4 regions of the Neobacillus canaveralius genome follow, and region 4 is predicted to be linked to each of the others. Evidence: predicted binding sites of a transcription regulator. Region 4 holds the regulator's gene; each other region holds the start of a gene.

Region 1 (2,196 bases), on a different contig from region 4:
TCAATGACGAAGGTTTTTTTTATACGTTTTTAATACGTTTGATTCATAAGTGCACAAAGCCTGCACATATCAAGAATAATGATTTTCCGTGATTTCATATCGATGATTCCCACTTTTTTCAATTTCGAAAAAACCCGGCTTACACTTTCCCTCGTTGTCCCTACCACAGTTGCAAATTCTTGAATCGTCAAGGGAATTTCAATGTTCCATCTCGAAGTGGAGGTATTAAATTTATTCCCTAATCGCTCCAACGTTTTAACCGTCTTTGCATAAACATCTAACAACGCCACGTCCCGTAAGGTTGAAGTCATCTCACGCAACGAATCACTCATGTATTGGATCATTTGAACAGCTAGCTCTGGATATTCATGAAGCCCCTTCTCTAATTCCATTTTATCTAAAAAGAAAAGCTGTCCGTCTTGGAGCATAGTAGCTGTCGCTGGATACATCAAAGAGGTTTTAGAAAATAAACAAGCCTCTGCAAACACATCACCCTTTTGCTTCATACAAACAATGATCTCATTTCCGCTTTCATCCTGTTTCGTTAGCTTTACCGCGCCCGTATGAATAAAAAATACCCCTTTGGCCGTTTCATCCTCACAAATTACTTGTGATCCTTTTTTAACGGTTAACGTCTGAATACGATTTGCGATAAGACGCAAGGATTTTTCAGATAAATCCTTGAAAATGACAATTCTTCGCAGAAAGTCCTCGATTTTCAACGCTCTTACTCTACCTAATGGCTGTTCCTCTAAAGCATGTACGGGATTCATTCTCCCCCTCCTCTCTGTAAACCTCAAATACTTGTACCCATTGTAGTAAAAAAAATCACAGCTCGTAGTGATTATCTTCACAAAACGTTCAATTTTTAAAACACTTACATTTCAACACCCTTCACAAAACGTTCAATATTACACAAAAAACAGTGAAGTTTATCACAAATTTACGCCTGAAATCCAATTAGGATGAAGTTGTTGATAGACAGAAGGAGGGGGAAGTATGAATAAGGCAATTATTAGCTTTGCGATTAGTTTAATAGTTGGTTTTGGTCTTGGATACTTGGTGTTTGGTGTCGTTATGGGGGATTCAGATAAACAACCTCAGGTCGCTCAAACAGAACCAGCAGAAGGAACAAGTAAAACAGAAGATCAAAACACCGGGACAGTAAAGGAAACGGCTTCTGTAGATGAAGAAAATATTCTCAACAGTAAAGGATGTCTGGGCTGTCACGCAGTTGATGCTCTTGGTTTAGAAGGTGGAGCAACCGGACCGGATCTATCAAAGGCCTTTACAGACGTTGAAGGAAAGCATGGCAAGCCGATTGAAGAATTCTTAAAAGAGCCAACATCAGCGGTTATGTCCGGCGTTATCGGCGGCAACCCATTAACAGATGAAGAACGCACGCAAGTATTAGATATGTTGAAACAGGCTTCTGAAAAATAAAAAAGGTGGTGTTATAGATGAAGAAATGGGTTCCAATCGCCTCTGGTTTACTCGCCGGTTTTGTTGCAGCAACAATTTCCTTTGCTGATTTTTCAAAAAGTACAAACAATGAAGTCGCTTCTAGTAGTAACAAAAGCAATGCAGAAAAAGTTTATGTACCATTCGGTGAAAAAGATGATTACTACTTATTCGCATCAGGTGGACACTCCGGTCAAATGTTTATCTATGGTGTTCCATCCATGCGTCATATCCGTACAGTACCGGTATTCTCTCAAGACTCTGCAACAGGATATGGATTTGACGAACATTCTAAAGAAATGATGGGCGGCTATACGTGGGGAGACCTGCACCACCCGGCATTCTCTGAAACAAAGGGTGACTACGACGGTAAATACATGTTTGCAACGGATGTCGGAAATAGCCGTGCAGCCGCAATGGATTTAGAAACGTTTACCGTAAAAGACATTATCAATGTCCCAAACACAAGCGGTCCGCACTGTGCGGCGTTCGTTACGGAAAATACTGAGTACATGTTCTTGCCAACACGTTTCGCGGTTCCAATCGGTTCTGAATACAAGTCTTTAGATGAATACAGCACCGATTACCGCGGAGTAATGTCAGCGGTAACGTTTGATCAAAACCAAGAAAAACTAAACATTGCCTACCAGGTTGCGCTTCCGCCATGGTCTTATGATTTATCAGACGCTGGAAAGAAAAGCTCTGCAGATTGGGCAGTTATGACAACTTATAACA
Region 2 (2,196 bases), on a different contig from region 4:
AGGACGAGCTAATCGAAGTCGATGATCGCGGTAATATGATCATAGATATAGATGTCCTGCTAACAGAAATTAATTTAATATAAAAACAAACCGCAGCCATTTTGATGCTGCGGTTTTTTCTATCTATACTTCTGAAAGCTGCAGCATGTCTGCCATGTCTTCTTGTGCAGTTCCAATTAGCTTTAAATTAAAGGTGTTTTGAAGAACTTGTAAGACTCCTTCAGAGATAAATTCAGGCGCTTTAGGCCCAATGCGAATATCTTGGATCCCTAGGCTGAATAGTCCTAATAGGATGGCTACTGCTTTTTGTTCAAACCAGGAAAGAACAATACTCACAGGCAGTTCATTAATTTCGCAGCCGAAAGCATCAGCAAGTGCCATCGCAATCTTAACCGTAGAACCTGAATTATTACATTGTCCTAAGTCAATATAACGCGGGATGTCTGTTCCAGGAACTACACCATAGTCAACATCGTTGAAGCGGAATTTACCACATGACGTTGTTAATATTACTGTTTCAGGAGGTAAAGAAGTTGCTAGTTCACGATAATACTCCCCTCCCTTTCCAGGTGCGTCACAGCCGGCAATGACAAAGAATCGCTTTATCTTTCCAGCCTTCACAGCCTCAATCACTTCTGGTGCTAAGCCAAGCACAGTTTCATGATGGAAACCAGTTAGCAAGGTTTCGTCTGAATGGATATCCGCTTCTGGAAGCTCAAGTGCTCTCTCGATTAATGGAGAAAAATCATCATGAATGATTTTTTGTACATTTTCAAGACCTGCTACTTCATAACTGAACATCCTATCTGCATATGTACCTTTTATTGGCATCACACAGTTGGTGGTGGCCAAAATCGCACCAGGGAATTTTTCAAAAAGACGTCGTTGGTCATACCATGCTTTGCCGATATTACCTTTTAAATGAGGATACTTCCTTAACGCTGGGTACCCATGTGCTGGCAGCATTTCTGAATGTGTATAAATATTAATGCCTTTTCCTTCTGTCTGCTTAAGTAATTCCTCAAGTGCAAATAAGTTATGACCGGAAACCACAATAGATTTTCCTTCAATTTTGTTCTGGCTAACACGAATTGGCTCAGGTATGCCAAGACGCTTTGTATGTGCCTCATCTAGCATTTCCATTACACGTACAGTAGCCTGCCCTACTTTCATTGCCATTTCGATATGTTCTTGCACATTAAAATTAGAATTGGTTAATGTCATATAAAGTGCTTCTTGTGTCGTTGTATCAACAAATGAATCGGTATATCCTAGTTGATTAGCATGTGTTCTATAGGCTGCAATACCTTTTAAACCGTAGATAATCGTATCCTGCAAGCTTGAAATCGTTTCATCTTTCCCACAAACACCAACGACTGTACAGCCTCCAACAGGAGTTTGTTCACATTGATTACAGAACATTCTGTTCCCCCGCTTTCTCGTAAATTACTTTCTCATGATACAAATATTAGAAAATTTTTCATGTGACATTTATCACTAAAAATGGATTTGTAATAAAAGGTTCATAAATTTATCGCAAACTTAAAACGCTGCACAAACAATAGCCTAATGCATATGATATGGTGAGAAAATACGGAAAGTGAGGGAAAGTTTGATGTCTTCCATGCCTCCAAGTGACCAAAACAACCATAAGAAGGTTAAACCTGAGCAATTTCGTGATTTTTTTAGAACGATGAATGACTTTATTCATGAAAAACCCGTAAAGGGATTTCTACAATCTATCGATGAATTTTTTAATAGTCCGTTTCCAAGTGGCGCTTTACCTATAGAGGTTCGGGAAACAGAGGATGAATACATTATCACAGCTGAGCTTCCGGGGATTAAAAAGGATCAAATACGTCTTAATGTCTTACCGAATCATATAAGTATTTCAGTTGAAAATAAAGAAATGGAAACAAGAGAAGATCTAAACAATCATTTTTTCCAAAAAAGGGTTTCACAACAAAGACTTTCACGGACCATTCCCTTACCTATGACCATTAATGAAAAATTGGTTAAGGCTACTTATCGGGATGGATTACTAACGATTCGAATTCCACAAGTTAGAGGAAAAACGATTAATATAGAGGACTAAAGAGGCAAATATAAAAAATCAATCCATAAATTTTTCGACAAATACCCAAAACGAAAGACGGCTTTCTGCCGTCTTTCGTTTGTTTATGCTTTAAATATTCC
Region 3 (2,196 bases), on a different contig from region 4:
CTTTAAAGTCAGCTAAAAGTTCCTCCACCACATGTACACTTCTTGGCGGATGACAGTTTTGAACTGTACGACCAATAACTGCCTTTGTACGGGCAAAAATTCTTTCTTTACCATGAGAGAAGTATCTTACCACATCATCCTGATCAATGAACGTGAGATCTACAGGTAAATGATTTAACAGCAGCTCCAACTGTTTTAAAGATAATATTCCTGTTTCCATTTTAATGTACCCTTCGGAAATTGCTTTTTCATCCAATCCATGTCTTTCAGGCTTCCAGACCTCCGTTGGTGCAATTAAGCAATAACCAATTTCGTCACTCTCTCGTGCAATTTTCACCCATTCATCTTCGGTAAAATTGTTCAATGCCATCGGGAAAAGAATATTTTCTTCTCTGTAAATCATGGTAATAACTTCTTGAATGACAAATTTAATTCCTTCGATAACAGCCTGTTTCTCCCCATTATAAGAGGCTAATTTTTTCCTTGCGTCTTTAATGGCGTCACGGATAAAATCGTTAATCCGCCACATGTTGTTTGTTGGTCCATAAATGCCGTACGTTTCTAAATAAGGGAATATTAAATTCTCTTTCCGACTATAGTGCTTATCAATATCAAGTAGTAAATTGATGTCTTCTAAAAGGAGAAGTACATTTTCTTGGTTATCTTCAAACTCAAACTGATCTAAATGAACTTGAAGTTGAGTATTTACCAATTTATCTAATTCTTTATTTTCTAATATAAAAGTGTGTACTGGGTGGCCAGGTTGTTCCTCTGGCTTGTTAGTTTTTTCTACGTCTTCAATTGCTCCTTTAAAAATTTCTGTGTGTTTTGCATGTAAACGATGCATTTCTTCTACTGATAGGTCACCAAAATCATGCTGAAGCTGTGAAATTTCTTCAATTGTAATTTTTCCAATAAACGCATCAAAATGTGCTTTTACCTCATTAACATTTTTTCCATCATGGAGATCTTTAAAAATTTGCTTTAAGATAGCTTGACGTTTATTTGGGTTATTAGTTAATTGTTCACGATTATTAATTAATTCACTCATTGGAATTCTCCTTCGCAATTTGGTTATTTATGCTATTAATAATTATTCTCATACATAAAATAACACCTTTTAAAATGTCTGATTGTGATTAACATCATTGGTACAGAAAAAAACTTTGTAAATGTGATAAATTTAAGAACAAATTATGGCAGAGAAATTGACAGCAGTTTTTATCCGTGTTATGTTTATCTCGAATTAGAGATAAATGTTTTCAAGATATCAATTATCACCCTGTCCTATGGAGTGTATTGGGCTTTCGCAGGGAAAAATAAATTTAAACATCACTTAACTGGAGGAATAAATTTGAACCACTTAAAAGGTATCCACCATGTAACAGCGATAACAAGCAGTGCCGAGAAGAATTATGAATTTTTTACTTATGTATTAGGTATGCGTCTTGTTAAAAAAACAGTCAATCAAGATGATATTCAAACCTATCACTTGTTTTTTGCGGACGACACAGGTAGCCCAGGAACAGATATGACCTTTTTTGATTTTCCTGGAATACCAAAAGGTGTACATGGAACAAATGAGATTTCAAAAACTTCCTTCCGTGTACCAAATGACGCAGCAATCGATTATTGGGTGGAGCGTTTTGAACGATTGAACGTAACTCATACTGGAATAAAGGACCAATTTAATAAAAAAACCTTATCGTTTGTTGATTTTGATGATCAACAATACCAATTGATTTCAGATGAAAACAATGAGGGAGTTGCCTCAGGCATACCTTGGCAAAATGGCCCGATTCCATTGGAATTTGCGATTACCGGATTAGGCCCTATTTTTGTACGCATAGCTAATTTTGATTACTTTAAAGAAATGATGGAGAAGGTACTACTCTTTAAAGAGATAGCTCAAGAAGGAGCCTTTCACTTATTCGAAGTAGGTGAAGGAGGAAATGGCGCGCAAGTAGTGGTGGAATACAATGCGGTCCTGCCACAGGCACGACAAGGATTTGGTACGGTTCACCATGCAGCATTCCGGGTTGAAGATCGTTCCGTATTAGAGGAATGGGATCAGAATATGCAGAGCTTTGGATTTCAAACATCTGGCTTTGTGGATCGCTACTTTTTCGGTTCACTTTACTCAAGAGTGGCTCCTCAAATATTATTTGAATTTGCAACTGACGGTCCTGGTTTTAT
Region 4 (2,196 bases):
TAGTTCAGTAATAGGACCCATATTAGAGGAAATCGTGTTTCGGAAAATTATTTTCGGTGCTCTCCACAAACGGTTTAACTTTTTCTTCTCAGCACTAATCAGTTCTGTCATTTTTGCCTTAGCCCATATGGAGCCGCATCATGTACTTCTCTATTCGGCAATGGGTTTTACTTTTGCATTTCTCTATGTAAAAACAAAACATATCCTTGTACCGATTTTTGCCCATGTTGCCATGAATACATTAGTTGTCGTCATGCAGTCAGTATATAAAGATGACATTGATAAAATTCTTCGTGAGGCAGAAGGTATTCAAAACTTTATCGGAGGCTTTCTATGAGACGTTCACCCTTGTTTTCCGGAGTCATTTATATTGTTCTTGGCTGCTTATTTACTTATTTTGCGATTGAAGATGTCACCCTAAACGGATGGGGATTTTTCAGTTACCTGCTCGTTATACTTGCTACCTTTGACTTCGGATCTGGCTTAAGAATGATTTTCTTTTACAATAGATATAAAGACAAAATAAAGAAATAACGATTTAAAACGGGCTTTTAAACATTACAGCCAAAAAAAGACCTTTTCACTTTACGTAGTGGAAAGGTCTTTTACTTTACTTTATTCTTCTACTTCCTCTGTAGGGTAGTGTTTCAGGAAGTAAATAAGTGATTGTAATTCGACTGCCAAGTCGATATGATGCACCCGAATGGAGGCAGGAACATTTAATCTTGCAGGTGTAAAATTCAATATCGCTTTAATATTGGAATTTACAAGTCGATCTGTAATTACCTGTGCCACTGGAGCAGGTACCGTCAGGATGGCAACATGAATATCATCATTACTTAAAACCTTCTCGAGCTCATCCATATGATACACAGGTACATCCCGGATTGTCGTTCCCATTTTGTTCGGATCAACATCAAAAGCACATTCAATTTTTGTATTATTATTTTTTAAAAAGTTATAATTTAGAAAGGCCGTACCAAGATTACCTACACCAATTAACGCTACTTTTGTTAATTCATCTTGATCTAGTGTTTTCCGAAAGAAGGTTAATAGGTAATTGACATTGTAGCCATATCCCTTTTTTCCTAAGGCTCCAAAATATGAAAAGTCCCGGCGGATCGTTGCCGAATCCACCTTCACTGCCTCACTTAATTCTGCTGACGAAACCCTCTGTTTACCGGAAGAATGCAGATTCTTTAAAAATCGATAATATAAGGGCAGCCGTTTTGCTGTCGCTTGTGGTATTTTCATCGTCTCATTACTCATATTCTCCCACCCCCTATAGATAGTTTAATCATTTATCTAATTTGTTCCGTCCTATGGAAATCTCCGTTTTTTCCGCCGGTTTTCTCGACCAAATAGGTTTTTCCAATTACCATACCCTTATCCACTGCCTTACACATATCATAAACAGTCAGCGCACAAGTGGATGCAGCTGTTAACGCTTCCATTTCAACACCTGTATTTCCTTTTGTTTTAACTGCAGCGGCTATATTTAATGTATAAGCAGACTCGTTTTCTTTTTCCCATGAGAAGGATATATTGACTCCTGTCAAAGGTATAGGATGGCACATCGGGATTAAGTCCCATGTTTTCTTTGCCCCCATAACAGCAGCAACTTGAGCCACAGCAAGAACATCGCCCTTTTTCATTTCATTATTTGTTATTTTATCATAAATTTCTTTACTAACCGTAATGCTGGAATGAGCAAGTGCCGAACGAGCCGTCTCTGGCTTATCGCTAACGTCCACCATTTTCGCTCTTCCTTCTTCGTTAAAATGAGTAAATTCAGACATAAACAATATCCTCCCACAAAAAATCATACTATATTTTTCACAATTTGTCTGTGAAACTTTGAGCGAATGATGAAAAATTTACATTTTTTTCTTTCCGGATATTCTGTTATTTTTTCCAACACCATGGCACTTTATTGCCGTCATGGTTGGAATAAGGTACACTTAATTTAGTAATAGAGGTGAAAAACAATGATATTATTACAAGTTAATCAACTAGCAAAATACTATGGTGCAGACCTAATTTTATCGAATATAAAACTAGAATTACAAACTCGGGACCGTGTTGCACTTGTGGGGCGAAACGGTGCAGGGAAATCGACATTATTAAAAATTATTGCTGGGCACCTGTCACATGATGGCGGAGAAATCATTAAGCCAAAGGGAGTAAGCATTGGTT

Evidence for each region. Region 4 encodes Rex, which represses fermentation and respiration genes when NADH is low (regulators of the CRP and FNR family bind a similar motif). Its sites were predicted from a motif close to TTGTGAAATATTTCACAA; they were not measured.
Region 1: a site for Rex is predicted at 839-856, ahead of ABC255_RS01050 (cytochrome C). Genes of this name have one in related genera too.
Region 2: a site for Rex is predicted at 1,483-1,500, ahead of hcp (hydroxylamine reductase). Genes of this name have one in related genera too.
Region 3: a site for Rex is predicted at 1,173-1,190, ahead of ABC255_RS12290 (DUF438 domain-containing protein). Genes of this name have one in related genera too.

Annotation. Positions count from the first base shown of each region.
Region 1 covers NZ_JBDFLL010000001.1:216,058-218,253, reverse strand. Annotated here, with positions in the region: gene ABC255_RS01055 (Crp/Fnr family transcriptional regulator) at 30-773, opposite strand; gene ABC255_RS01050 (cytochrome C) at 1,000-1,443, shown strand; gene nosZ (Sec-dependent nitrous-oxide reductase) at 1,461-2,196, shown strand, end outside.
Region 2 covers NZ_JBDFLL010000001.1:1,979,410-1,981,605, reverse strand. Annotated here, with positions in the region: gene ABC255_RS10115 (Crp/Fnr family transcriptional regulator) at 1-83, shown strand, start outside; gene hcp (hydroxylamine reductase) at 124-1,422, opposite strand; gene ABC255_RS10105 (Hsp20/alpha crystallin family protein) at 1,616-2,095, shown strand; gene ABC255_RS10100 (YppG family protein) at 2,179-2,196, opposite strand, start outside.
Region 3 covers NZ_JBDFLL010000001.1:2,393,434-2,395,629, reverse strand. Annotated here, with positions in the region: gene ABC255_RS12290 (DUF438 domain-containing protein) at 1-1,051, opposite strand, end outside; gene ABC255_RS12285 (ring-cleaving dioxygenase) at 1,355-2,196, shown strand, end outside.
Region 4 covers NZ_JBDFLL010000002.1:128,923-131,118, forward strand. Annotated here, with positions in the region: gene ABC255_RS28835 (CPBP family intramembrane glutamic endopeptidase) at 1-337, shown strand, start outside; gene ABC255_RS28840 (YdiK family protein) at 334-534, shown strand; gene ABC255_RS28845 (redox-sensing transcriptional repressor Rex) at 616-1,269, opposite strand; gene moaC (cyclic pyranopterin monophosphate synthase MoaC) at 1,302-1,799, opposite strand; gene ABC255_RS28855 (ABC-F family ATP-binding cassette domain-containing protein) at 1,989-2,196, shown strand, end outside.